Linked DNA regions of Thiosulfativibrio zosterae. The protein of the gene in region 1 interacts with the protein of each later gene in a pairwise test. Links are inferred from orthologs where the notes say so. Each region holds a gene or a part of one and is shown in the gene's direction. Other genes may lie near its edges.

The links.
Region 2: the proteins of ung (region 1) and ndk interact in binary tests that used the Escherichia coli proteins (3 or more experiments, as listed by UniProt). The link is inferred for Thiosulfativibrio zosterae from one-to-one orthologs.

Annotation. Positions count from the first base shown.
Region 1 is NZ_AP021888.1:2,173,452-2,180,500, forward strand. Bases 1,897-4,793 are described here. They hold ung (uracil-DNA glycosylase), read left to right. Parts: upstream 1,897-2,950; coding sequence 2,951-3,637; downstream 3,638-4,793. Other genes in these bases: parE (DNA topoisomerase IV subunit B), read right to left, coding at 1,897-2,215; pdxH (pyridoxamine 5'-phosphate oxidase), read left to right, coding at 2,271-2,942; THMIRH_RS10085 (methyl-accepting chemotaxis protein), read left to right, coding at 3,828-4,793. Also shown: THMIRH_RS10065 (PilZ domain-containing protein), read left to right, coding at 1-324; more of parE, read right to left, coding at 332-1,896; more of THMIRH_RS10085, read left to right, coding at 4,794-5,600; THMIRH_RS10090 (OmpA/MotB family protein), read right to left, coding at 5,607-6,278; THMIRH_RS10095 (OmpA/MotB family protein), read right to left, coding at 6,275-7,003; THMIRH_RS10100 (motility protein A), read right to left, coding at 7,012-7,049. UniProt on the Escherichia coli protein: Excises uracil residues from the DNA which can arise as a result of misincorporation of dUMP residues by DNA polymerase or due to deamination of cytosine.
Region 2 is NZ_AP021888.1:854,685-861,546, forward strand. Bases 3,446-6,155 are described here. They hold ndk (nucleoside-diphosphate kinase), read left to right. Parts: upstream 3,446-4,444; coding sequence 4,445-4,867; downstream 4,868-6,155. Other genes in these bases: THMIRH_RS03660 (Rrf2 family transcriptional regulator), read left to right, coding at 3,480-3,908; THMIRH_RS03665 (HesB/IscA family protein), read left to right, coding at 3,972-4,298; rlmN (dual-specificity RNA methyltransferase RlmN), read left to right, coding at 4,880-5,995; THMIRH_RS03680 (helix-turn-helix domain-containing protein), read left to right, coding at 6,030-6,155. Also shown: THMIRH_RS03640 (2-isopropylmalate synthase), read left to right, coding at 1-843; THMIRH_RS03645 (inositol monophosphatase family protein), read right to left, coding at 955-1,755; THMIRH_RS03650 (RNA methyltransferase), read left to right, coding at 1,827-2,612; cysE (serine O-acetyltransferase), read left to right, coding at 2,605-3,390; more of THMIRH_RS03680, read left to right, coding at 6,156-6,431; hisS (histidine--tRNA ligase), read left to right, coding at 6,523-6,862. UniProt on the Escherichia coli protein: Major role in the synthesis of nucleoside triphosphates other than ATP. The ATP gamma phosphate is transferred to the NDP beta phosphate via a ping-pong mechanism, using a phosphorylated active-site intermediate.

The DNA of each region.
Region 1 (7,049 bases):
GCGAAACTCATCGGGGAAACCGTCACGGTTGATGGCCAATTAAAAGAGCTTTCAATTGAAGGCGTTGGCGTGGAAAGCCCTGTGAAAGCCAAATTAGGCACTCGCCTACAAGTGGCTTTTGAAATCCCAGCCCTAGAATATTTTCAAAACTTATCACTCTATGGGTTAGTGACACACATCCACAATATCTCAAACGGATATTACTTGGGCATTGATTTTGAAATCCTCACGCCGCGTGAAAAACGCATTCTTGAGGACTTTATAGAATACAAAAAACGACTCCACAAACAAGGCTTGCATCATTTCAAACCCGCTGGCGAATAAATTAAACCTACACCTCCGCCAAATCGCCTTTTTCTTCTAACCACATTTTACGATCCCCAGAACGCTTTTTGGCCAACAACATATCCATGACCAATTCACTGGTTTCTTTGTGTAATGACAGCTGAATTAAACGACGGGTTTCTGGCATCATGGTGGTTTCGCGCAATTGCAAGGGGTTCATCTCACCCAAACCTTTGAAGCGTGTGGCCTGCACTTTTCCAGGAAGTTTTTCAGCCACAATGCGATCTAAAATCCCTTGGCGCTCAGCTTCATCTAAGGCATAAAACACGCGTTTGCCCACATCGATACGATATAGAGGTGGCATGGCAACATAAATATGCCCCTGCTCTACCAAAGCTGGGAAATGCCTAACAAACAGCGCGCAAATTAAGGTGGCAATATGCGCACCATCCGAGTCAGCATCTGCCAAAATACAAATCTTGCCATAACGCAAACCGCTGATGTCTTCTGAGCCCGGGTCAACCCCAATCGCCACGCTGATATCGTGAATTTCAGAAGAGGCTAAGACTTCAGTCACATCGACTTCCCAGGTATTTAAAATTTTACCGCGTAACGGCATAATCGCCTGAAAACGCTTATCTCTGGCCTGTTTAGCCGAACCACCCGCTGAATCTCCCTCTACCAAAAACAGTTCGGTTAAGGCGAGATTCGATTCCGTACAATCTGCCAATTTGCCGGGTAATGCAGGGCCTGATGTAATTTTTTTACGCGTGACCTTTTTGGCTTTTTTATTGCGGCTATTGGCATTTTCGATCACAATTTCAGCAATTTTGGTAGCCACTTCGGTATTTTGATTCAGCCATAAACTCAGCGCGTCTTTCACCACCCCCGAAATAAAAGGCACACATTCGCGCGATGACAAGCGTTCTTTAATTTGCCCTGCAAATTGGGGGTCGCGCATTTTAGCGGACAACACAAAAGCAACATTTTGCCAAACATCTTCAGGCGTCAGCTTTACCCCTCGCGGCAATAAATTTTGAAACTCACAAAACTCACGAATCGCATCTGTCGCCCCAGAACGCAAGCCATTAACATGCGTGCCGCCTTGTGGGGTTGGGATTAAGTTGACATAACTCTCTAGCACAGTTTCTGCGGGTTCTGCCAGCCAAGTAATTGCCCAAGCAACCGCTTCATTTTCGCCAGCAGCCTCACCCACAAAACCTTCTAAAGGCACGCGCTCGATGCCATCGAGTGCTTGATTTAAATAATCACGCAAGCCGTCATCATATTGCCAAACTTCGGTTTCATTCGACACTTCGTCAATAAAAGTGACTTTTAAACCGGGGCTCAAAACAGCTTTGGCACGCAATAAATGAGTCAGGCGTTTGAGGGCGTATTTGGGAGAGTCGAAAAACTTAGGGTCTGGCCAAAAACGCAGTTTAGTGCCGGTATTTTTTTTGCCAACTTTACCAATGATTTCTAAAGGTTCGACCACTTCACCGTTTTCAAAGGCAATTTGATGGATTGCACCTTCCCGCTTGATTTGAATTTCAATGCGTTTAGACAAAGCATTGACCACCGAAACCCCAACCCCGTGCAGACCGCCTGAGAATTGATAGGCTTTATTAGAAAACTTTCCGCCGGCATGTAACTTGGTCAAAATGACCTCAACACCGGGAATACCCTGTTCGGGATGAATATCTACAGGCATACCCCGGCCATTGTCTTCCACCTGCATGGAGCCATCCGCAAAATGGGTAACGGTAATCTCATTCGCATGACCAGCAAGGGCTTCATCCACACTGTTATCAATGACTTCTTGAGCCAAATGATTGGGGCGCGTAGTGTCTGTGTACATCCCAGGGCGTTTACGCACTGGGTCAAGCCCGGTTAAAACTTCAATTTCCGAGGCGTTATAAGTGTCACTCACCAGCAAAACTCCTGTAGAATAATATTGTTCGATATAGTAGCAGAGAGCCTGGATAATGCCAAACATAGACTTGCAGTCAGTTCCCTCAGACCCCCTCGAAAGGGTTCTTAATCACGAAGATCTTCATTTAGACCCCTTTAATCAATTCAAAAAATGGATGGATAAGGCTTGGCATGAAGGCGTTTTTGAACCCACCGCTATGTGTTTAGCGACCACAGATGCTCAAGGGCAACCGCATAATCGAATGTTGAATTTAAAAACACTGGACGACAAGGGTTTTGTTTTTTTCACCCATTACAACAGCCCCAAAGCACAAGATTTAGTTCACAACCCCAAAGCATCAATATTATTTTATTGGCCGCAACTCAAGCGCCAAGTTCGCATTGAAGGGATTGTTGAAAAAATTTCACCAGAAGAATCACAATCTTTTTTCACTTCTCAGCCATTTGAAACCCAACTCGCATTGCTCTCAAGCCATCAAAGCGAACCTGTGCCTGGACGCAAAACCATTGAACTAAACTTTCTGCTGACTCAAGCCGAACAACAAGGGTCAAAGCTGCATTGCCCTGACACCTGGGGAGGCTACTGTTTAAAGCCACACCTGTTTGAGTTTTTGCAAAGACGCGCCCATCAAATGGATGACCGTTTTGTGTATCAAAAAGCCGCTAAAAATAACCTGGCCTCGGGCCATGCTGAACACTGGTTAATTTCACGCTTAGCCCCTTAATTGAGTCTATGACAGAAAATAACATACAACTGAGTGAAAGTTGGTTGGCGCAAATTGGGGATGAGTTTAATCAGCCCTATATGCAGCAATTGAAAGGTTTTTTACAAAGTGAAAAAGCCCAAAAAAAGCTGATATTACCTCACAGCTCGCTTTGGTTTAAAGCCCTCAACTCGACCCCTTTTGAAGCCGTCAAAGTTGTGATTATTGGACAAGACCCTTACCCAACCCCAGGGCATGCGCATGGTTTGTGCTTTTCAGTGTTACCTGATGTAAAACCTCTTCCAAAATCATTACTGAATATTAATAAAGAACTGCTAGACGATTGCGGAGTTAACAATCAACATTCAGGATATTTACAATCCTGGGCAGAACAAGGGGTTTTATTACTCAATGCTGTACTCACGGTTGAAGCCGGTAAAGCCAATGCCCACCAAAATCACGGTTGGGAAACATTTACCGATGCCATCATTCGACAGTTAAATAACCACAAAGATCATTTAGTGTTTATCCTTTGGGGGAGTTATGCACAAAAAAAAGGCGCGATTATTGACCGCCAACGCCACTATGTGATTGAAAGTGTTCATCCTTCTCCCTTATCCGCCTACAGAGGGTTCTTTGGCAGCAAGCCTTTCTCAAAAACCAATCAATATCTGACAAGCCATGGGTTACAACCTATCCATTGGCAAATCCCATAAATCTCTACGCTTTTTCAGCTATAAATTAACTTCATTTATAGATAAAAAAACACAATCACATCTGCGTAGTTTTTCGGTATTATAAGCACTAAAAGACTATCTAAAGAATTTTTAGTTGAAATTTAAATAAAAAGAACTATTAGTTTTCCTCACTTTAAAACAAGTAACATCCTGATTAGGAGCGACCACTATGAACACTGAAAAGCATGGATTGTGGAGTAAAGCCTCCATTAAAACGCTCAGCATACTTTTGTTATCGATGATGATTATGGCAGGTATCTTTTTTACCAGCGCCTTTCTCATTATTCATTCTCAAGTCGAATCGATAGAAGTTTTCTGGCAAAACTACCTGGCACAAAATCAGTTACAGCAAGACCTTAAGCTACAAGAAATGACTGGCTATTTGGCTCAGATTAAACAACTGACCTTAATATTCATCGTGGCAGTGTTAATGGCGGTGGGTGCTTTCTTTGCACTGATGTACGCTACCTTAATCGGAAAAATTGTACGCCCCTTAAAATGCTTACAAAAAGGCATTACCGAAGTATCCACTTCTAATGATTTTTCAAGAAGCCTGCCCATACGCTATCAAGATGAAGTTGGTCAGGCCATTGCTAATTTCAATCAACTCACTCAAAACTTAAAATCGATATTTGACCAAACCAATGCAGGATTAGAAAAGGTGGCCAAGGGAGAGTTTGACCAGACCATCAATGTTCAGGTCGGTGGTGATTTATTAACCCTTAAAAATAATGTTAATGCTTCTATTCAGAGCGTTGCTACCACCATGCACTCTTTAGAGGATATCGCCAATGCCATTGCTGCGGGCGATTTTTCTGCGCGCTTAAACCCAGAGGTAAAAGGCGACATTAAACATAAAATTGATTTTGCTATGTCCTCAATTGAAACGATTATTGTGCAAACTAACCAAGTCATGAAACAAGTTTCTGTCGCTGACTATCGTCACCGTATCGATGCCAAAGCAAATGGACAATTGGCAGATTTAAAAGACTATATTAACCATGCTTTAGACGCTTTATGTGTGGGTATCGATGCCTTGAATGGTGCGATAGGCAATCTTGCCAAAGGGAATTTAACCTATCAAATTCAAACGGCCTGTAAAGGCGAAATGGCAACCTTACGCAACAACTTAAACCACAGCACCGAGCAACTCAATCATGCAATGCAAACCGTGTTAGAAACCGCAAATTTGGTGTCCAGCGGTATTGAATTTATCTCAGAGGGTAATCTTGCCCTAGCACATCGCACTCAAAATCAAGCCGCCTCGATTGAATCAACTGCCAGTGCCATTGAGCAAATGACCAGTAGCGTAGAGCAAGCGGCAGACCATGCACTCAAAGCAAATCACTTAACCCAAGAGGCACTTTCTTTAACGCTTCAAGGCAGAGAAGTGATGAATCTATCGGTTGCCTCTATGGATAAAATTCAATCTTCCAGTGTGCGCATCAGTGACATTGTTGGACTCATTGATAGCATTGCCTTTCAAACCAACTTATTGGCATTGAATGCTGCTGTTGAAGCGGCCAGAGCCGGTGAACATGGCAGAGGCTTTGCCGTAGTGGCGGGAGAAGTGCGTAATCTTGCCAGCAAATCATCCGATGCGGCACAGGATATTCGTCATTTAATAGACCAAGTCGTTCATCAAGTGAATCAAGGCGCATTGCAACTCAATAACACGAATGAGGCATTTGAACGCATTAACCAAAGTATTCACACGGTGAATGAAATCATGACCGAAATTTCTACCAGCACATCCGAACAGGCATCTGGTATTAGAGAACTCAATAATGCCATTAATGAACTAGACGATGGCATCCAACAAAACAGCATCTTAGTGACAGAAACCACTGATAACTCTAACAACCTTAAAGACCAGTCAGTCAAGTTATTAGGCGAAGTGTCACGCTTTAAAGTAAAAGCCCTACTTGCTCAAGCAGCTTAAATTAGGCTAGCGAGTCTTTTCGAAAGTCGCCGTAATTAAAATCTCAATACGGCGATTTTTGGCCTTGCCTTCTGGCGAATCATTGTCTACCAATGGACGATATTCGCCATAACCCGCCACCCCAAACAATTCTTTATCCAAAGTACTGGATTCATACAATAGTCGCATCACCTGCTCTGCACGCAAAGTACTTAAAAACCAATTGTTTCTTAAGCCAGAAAAAGGATTAATCGGATCATTGTCGGTGTGTCCTGCAATGTTGACTTCCGCGCGCCACTGCAAATTTTCTTGGGATACATGCTTGCGGACTTCTCTGGGCAAAATACCCAAATCTAATTTAAAAATACTTAAATCACTCAGTGCCTTACCCAATTGCTTCAATTGATTTTGTAACTGCACTGAAGGCGTTAACCCGCCTTTTTCAAAGGCTTGATCATCTGCAATTAAGATTAAAATACCATTAGAGTTTCGCTCTACCTTTAAAAAACTTTCCTCGCTGGTTTCTTTGAGCAACTGCGCATAAGAACCATCCAATTGCAAATCTGTAAACTTTTGAACCCTAGAAATCTCGCCTTTGTTCAGAACAATCATCAAAATAAAAAAGGTGATTAAAAGCGTCACTACATCCCCAAAAGTAAGCAACCAGACTGACTTGGCTCTATCGGTAGATTGGCTCATGACGCACTTCGCTTCGCCAAAACCTGTGGCACCAAATAGATTTCAACACGGCGATTCAGCGCATCCGTTGTATCTTCCACCAAGGGATAAAAACTGCCATAACCCGCAATCGCAAAAAAGTGCTTAGGCAAGCCGGTGTAAATGCGTAATAAATCCATGACCGCATAGGCTCGATAGGTACTTAATTCTATGTTATTGGTAAAAAAAGCGGTTTTTGCCAAGGGTTGAGAATCCGTATGCCCTTCTACCCGAATGGTAATGACAAATTCATAACCGCTCGCTTCAATTTGTTTAACCAGTTTAGCGTGGCGGGTTGGAAAAGATTCAAGCTCTATATGTTTAATCAGGGTTGCAACTTCAGACATATAAGGCACAAATCGAGGATTGAGTTTGGCTCTGGCGGACTCAAACAAAGAAGCCTCTTTAAATAAGCTTGGATCAAAGGATAGCTTAACCCCTTTAGACAAGGTATTCTCCACCGCTAACCAGGGCATGGTTTTTTGCTCTTCTAGAACTGTTTTATAGAGAAAGTGGACCAGTTTTTGATGGTTACGCTTAACCGTAGAACCTTCTAAATCTATTAGTGAAATAGTGAGAATAAAAAAGGCTAACAAAGAAGTAAACAAAGAAACAAACACAATTTGCCAGGTGCGATGACGACGCGTTGCCGCTTTTGCTATGGCAACTTCTTCTAATTCCATCATTACTTGTCTGGCTGATTGCATGATTCCTCCTAGTGCATCGACTGATCAAGCCGTTGCTTAGTCAAAT
Region 2 (6,862 bases), 1.3 Mb from region 1 along the record:
ATTGAAGGTACTTTATTAGGTAACGGTGAGCGCACCGGTAATATGGATATCGTGACCTTGGCGATGAACTTGTACAGTGAAGGCATTGATCCTGAATTGAACTTGAGTAATCCAGATGAGTGGATGGCCGTGGTTGAGGAGGTGACGCAAATCAAAACTCATATGCGTCATCCTTGGGTGGGTGAAGTGGTTTATACCGCCTATTCGGGGAGTCATCAAGATGCCATTCGTAAATGCTTGTTAAAACAACAAGCAGATGAGCCGTGGCAGGTGGCTTATTTGCCGATTGATCCAAAAGATGTGGGGCGCGATTATGAGGCGGTGATTCGCGTTAATAGTCAGTCGGGTAAAGCCGGCGCCGCTTTTGTGTTGGAGCAAGAATATGGTTTAAAGCTGCCCAAATGGTTGCAAATTGACTTTGCACCTGTGGCTCAAGCCTTAGCTGAAAAGCAGGGCGGTGTGATCAGTCATAAAAATTTATATCAGGCATTTTTAATACATTATGCCTTAACGGAAAAAAAGCCCAATATCTCTAACTACCAGATTGGCAAAGCAGGCGAGATGGAAACCATTCGTTTGGATTATGAGCAGCAAATCTTAGAAGGGAGAGGTAAAGGCACCTTGTGCGCTTTGTGTGATGCATGGCAAAACTCTACGGGGCAAGTGGTAGATGTGTTGGATTATGCGGAACATGCCATGCATGAAGCGATGGATGTTGGCAAAAATGCCCGAGCCATGGCTTATGTATTATTGGATGTGGATGGCCAAAAAAAGATAGGTTTGGCGATGGCAGAAGATACCGTAAGTGCGATGTTATTAGCGGTTTTAAAGGGTTTAAATTAAGCACCTAAAAATTAAACATCTATAAGCCAAAAGCCGTCAAATTTGACCAGGCCTGGTCATTTTTGGCGGCTTTTAAGGTTTTTTGCTGGCTTAAAAAGAGTAAGGCGAGCGTTATTTGCGAAATTGTTCTGGAATGTGTTTAGTGGTAATTTTAGCCATTTCTTTCAACATTTTTGGGTTGGCGGCAATAATATTTCCCGTTTCTAAATATTTATCGCCGCCACGCAGGTCGGTCACTAATCCGCCTGCTTCTTGAACAATCAGCGCGCCAGCTGCAACATCCCAAGGTTTAAGATTCATTTCCCAGTAACCATCAACACGACCACAGGCCACATAAGCCATGTCGAGTGCTGCAGAACCTGGACGGCGTAAACCCGCAGTTGATGTCATAAAGGCTTTAAAAGTTTCAATATAGGCATCCATATAATCAAATTGATAATAAGGAAAACCGGTGGCCAATAAGGAATCTTCTAGGTTTTTTTGATCGCTAACACGAATGCGGTAGTTATTCATGCGGGCACCGGCGCCGCGGCTGGCACTGAATAGTTCGTCACGAATCGGGTCGTAAACCACGCCGTGCATTAACTTGCCTTTTTCACGGACCGCAATCGACACTGAAAAGTGTGGGAAGCCATGCAAAAAGTTGGTCGTACCATCTAGAGGGTCGATAATCCATTCAAAATCAGAGTTGTTTTGCTGTGCACCAGATTCTTCTGCCAAGATATTGTGCTTGGGGTAGAACTTTTTAATGGTGTCCATAATAATGCGTTCGGCGTGTTTATCGACTTCGCTGACATAATCACTGCGACCTTTTTTCTCAATGGTGAGTTGGTCAAGGTTTTGTAGTTGGTTGGCGATAAACTCACCCGCGTCTTTGGCGGCCATAACGGCGACATTTAAAATGGGATGCATAGGGTTTTGGGTTCTCTGTTAAAATGTTAAAGATTACGAATTGTACATTTCTATAATTATAGCGGAAAAGCATGACTGAAGATTACACAACGCATCCTAATTTAGCAAAAATAAAAATTGTGCTGATAGAAACCTCTCACCCAGGCAATATTGGTGCGGTGGCGCGTGCCATGAAAAATATGGGTTTGAGTCAATTAGTGTTGGTTAATCCCAAAGAATATCCCAGTCAAGTAGCCTCAGCAAGGGCATCGAGTGCGGCAGATGTGCTTAATAGCGCTCAAGTTTTTGCAACCTTAGAAGAGGCGGTTGCCGGCTGTCAGGTGGTGGTGGGTGCGAGTGCGCGTTTGCGCAAAGTGTCTTGGCCACAAATGGATGTTCGCGAAACGGCGGCAATGGCGATGCAAATTACCGATGCACAAGATGGGCAAATTGCCATTTTGTTTGGCCGAGAAGATTCGGGATTAAGTAACTTAGAAATGGATAAATGTCATTATTTGGCACACATTCCTTCGAATCCGCATTATTCTTCACTGAATATTGCCGCGGCGGTACAGGTATTTGCTTATGAGTTTTTAATGGCGGCTAATCTTAAAAATGAAGCGGAATTAAAGGGCTATAAGCATGATTTGGCCACGGCAGAGCAACTGGAAGGGTTTTACCAGCATTTGCAGCAAGGGTTAATTGATATAGCCTTTTTAGAAACCGCTAAAAACACCCGTTTTATGCGCCGTATGCGCCGTTTATTTAATCGCGCACAACTGGATGTGCGGGAATTGGATATTTTGCGGGGCATTTTAACGGCAGCGCAGCGCCAAGCCCAAAAATTAAAATCTTTATTGGAATCCAAAGATGTTTGAAAGAATTAAGTCGGATATTAATTGCGTTTTTGAGCGAGACCCTGCGGCGCGAAATAAATTTGAAGTGTTGACCACTTATCCGGGTTTGCACGCTATGTTGTTTTATCGCATGACGCATTTTTTGTGGCATAAAAACTGGAAGTGGTTAGCCCGCTGGCTGTCAGGGTTTGCGCGCTGGTTTACGGGCATAGAAATTCATCCAGCCGCCAAAATTGGCAATCGTTTTTTTATTGACCATGGCATGGGCGTGGTGATTGGTGAGACGGCAGAGATTGGTGACGACTGCACTTTATATCACGGCGTAACCTTAGGTGGAACCAGTTGGAAGGAAGGTAAGCGTCACCCCACACTGGGTAATGGGGTTGTGGTGGGCGCTGGGGCTAAAGTACTGGGGCCGATTGAGATTGGGGATAATGTCCGGGTGGGTTCTAATGCGGTGGTTTTAAAGTCCATCTCTGAAGGGCATACCGTGGTTGGGATTCCGGGGCGTGTGGTCGATAGAGAACGCACTGAAAAAGAAAAGCGTCGCCAAAAAATGGCGGAAAAAATGGGGTTTGATGCCTATGGTATCAGTCCTGATATGGAAGATCCGATTGAAAAAGCGATTTACAGTTTGCTAGATCATATTCAGGTGCAAGACGAAAAGTTGGATGCCTTGAATAAAGAAGTTAAGCGATTGGGTGGGCATGCGGTTGATATGGAGATGCCAAGTTTGCAAGAAGCGGTTCTGGAGCCAGAAGATCCTAAGCAAGCGGCGCATCTTCATAGTAAGGATTAAAAACATATTCCTAGGCGGATAAATCTTGAGTGATTTGCTGGGTTATTGTATAATCCTGACTCAAAACCTAGGAATTTAAGGATGTTTTTATGAAGCTCACCTCTAAAGGGCGTTATGCAGTGACTGCCATGTTGGATATTGCGTTAAACCAAGCCTCTGGTCCGATTACGCTTTCCATGATTTCGGAGCGCCAGGATATTTCATTGTCTTACTTAGAGCAAATTTTTGCCAAGCTTAAAAAGTCTGATTTAGTGCTGAGCGCGCGCGGCCCTGGGGGCGGTTATCGCTTAAGTCGTGACGCTTCACAAATCAGTGTCAGCCAAATTATCACGGCCATGAACGAGAATATGGATTCTCGAAAATGTAAAGGTAAGCAAAACTGTCAAGGTGGTGTGGAGTGTTTATCTCATGAGCTATGGTCGGATTTAAGCGACATGATTGATGGCTTTTTAGAGCATATTTCTCTACAGCAATTGATAGATAAGCGTTCTAAAGTTAAAGAAATAAAGTTTGCCTAAGACTTCCATTTTGGAATATGCTTAATTTAAAATTGAAAAAGTTAAATAAAACTAGGAAGTAATATGTCGGTTACCTTAACAGAATCTGCGGCGCAACGCGTTCGCACCATGCTCAGCAAAAGAGGGCATGGTTTAGGGTTAAAATTGAGTACCAAAGTCAGTGGTTGTGCGGGTTTCTCTTATGTTGTGGATTACGCGGATGAAGTCACTGAAGATGATGAAGTGTTTGAGAGCTTCGGTGTCAAGGTGGTGGTTGACAAAAAAAGCTTAACTAATGTGAATGGTATGGAACTCGATTATGTCAAAGAGAGTTTGTTGAATGAAGGGTTTGAATTTAATAACCCCAATGTCAAAGACAGCTGCGGCTGTGGTGAATCCTTTACGGTTTAATTGACACACCTTGTTGCCGGTAAAAGAGCCCTGCTAGAGTCAGGGCTTTTTTGTTTTTAGCCGTTGAGATTTTACTTGAGTGGTTTTTCTGCAATTTATTGGTTAGCTTGTTAAAATAGCGTTTTTTAAAATTCTTGGGAGTTCTCGTGTTAGAAACCACCTTTTCTATAATTAAGCCAGATGCGGTTAGCCGTAATTTGACAGGTCAAATTATCAGTAGATTTGAAGCCCAAGGTCTTAAAGTGGTTGCCTCCAAAATGTTGCAATTAACTCAAGCGCAAGCCGAAGGTTTTTATGCTGAGCATAAAGGCAGAGATTTTTACGAGCCTTTGGTGGCTTATATGATTTCGGGTCCGATAGTGGTTCAGGTTTTGGCCGGAGAAAATGCTATCGCTTTAAATCGTCAAATCATGGGTGCAACCAATCCAGAGAAAGCCGATATGGGAACCATTCGTAAAGATTTTGCGCTGAATATGCGTGAGAATTCGGTGCATGGTTCAGATTCTCCAGCCAGTGCGGCGCGTGAAATCAGCTATTTTTTCAGTCAAACTGAATTGTGTTTAAGATAAGGTTGTTGTGCGTTGAGTATTGCTGAAGTTTCACTAGGTTCGGTCACTTTTGAAAATAAAGTCGACCTGCTCGGTATGGATAGACAAGCCTTGGAAGCGTTTTTCACCAAAATTGGAGAGAAACCTTTTCGTGCCACCCAAGTCATGAAGTGGATTCATCAGTTTGGCGTGAGCGATTTTGAGGAAATGAGCAATTTAAGTAAGGCGCTTAGAGAAAAACTTCAGCAAAAAGCTGTGATACGCACCCCAAAGTTGATTGAAGAGCAGCGTTCCGCAGATGGCACGATAAAGTGGTTACTAGAAGTTGATAATCATAATTGTGTCGAAGCGGTTTTTATCCCCGAAAAATCTCGTGGTACTTTGTGTATTTCTTCTCAAGTTGGTTGTGCTCTGGAGTGTACTTTTTGCTCAACGGGTCAGCAGGGGTTTAACCGCAACCTAGAAAACTGGGAAATCATCGCGCAAATGTGGGTCGCAAACAAAGCCTTAGGTTGTAAGCCCAAAGAAGAGCGCATTATTTCAAATGTGGTCTTTATGGGCATGGGTGAACCTCTTTTGAATGTTACCCATACATTTCCAAGCGCCAGAATCTTGATGGATGACAATGCTTATGGTTTGTCCAAACGCCGTGTCACCATCAGTACCTCAGGGGTTGTACCTGCGATTGGCATGATTAAAGAAGAGTTAGATGTCAGTTTGGCCATCTCATTACATGCACCCAATAATGCACTGCGCGATATTTTGGTCCCAATTAATCAGAAGTATCCATTAGAGCAATTAATGCCCGCTTTGCATGATTATGTTGCTGATGGCCATAGCAAAAAGCACGTGACCGTTGAATATGTCATGTTAGATCAGGTTAATGATCGCTTAGAGCATGCGCATGAGTTAGTGGCTTTGTTAGGTGATTTGCCCTGTAAAGTGAATTTGATTCCGTTTAATCCTTTTCCAAACACGCAATATCAGCGTTCATCTAATAATGCCATTCACCGCTTTCAAGATGTTTTGATGCAGGCAGGGTTAAATTGTACCGTCAGAAAAACCCGCGGCGATGACATTGATGCCGCTTGTGGACAGTTGGCTGGCAAGGTCAAAGACAGAACCAAAAGAACCGCAGAAAAGCTTTAAGCTGATTGTTTCACCAAAAAAGGAAAAAAACACTATGACAGAACGCATTGAATCTTCAGAAAGCATCGAGTCTAGTGGGTTAAGTGAGGCTTTAAAAAAAGCGCGCTTACAAAAAAAGCTTTCATTGGTTCAGGTGTCTGAAACCCTAAAGGTGGCAGAGCGTCATTTAGCCGCGTTTGAAAATGAGCCGCTGAATTTAACCGTGCTAACACCGTTTCAAAGAGGCTACTTAAGAAATTATGCAGAACTCTTAGAGGTTTCTCTGCAGCCTTATGAGGCTGATTTGCAAGGTCAACCCGAGTTGGAATCCAGCTTAAAAACCATTGGTCAACAGCCTTCTCAATTGATGAAGTTGACTAACACCAAAATCCTATTGAGTCTGCTAATAGGTGTGATAGCGGTTTTAATTATTTACAGCCTTTTGTCAGGGATTTAGTTTCTGATAAACGGTAGGCGTTAAACGCTCAGCTGAGCGATAAAATTATCATAAAGGAAGTCAGGTGGCACAAATATCAGCCATTCGCGGCATGAATGATATTCATGGTCAACAAGCAATCGCATTTGATTTTGTAACCGAAACGGCACAGGCCGTTTTACAGCAGTATGGTTTTCAATCTATTCGTTTGCCGATTGTCGAAAAAACAGAATTATTTTGTCGCAGTATTGGGGAAGTCACCGATATTGTCGAAAAAGAGATGTACACTTTTAATGATCGTAATAATGACAGCTTGACGCTGCGCCCAGAAGGAACCGCAGGGTGTGTTCGAGCCGTGATTGAAAACGGCTTGGCTCATAACCAGATCCAAAAGCTGTTTTATATGGGGCCGATGTTCCGTTACGAAAGACCTCAAAAAGGGCGTTATCGCC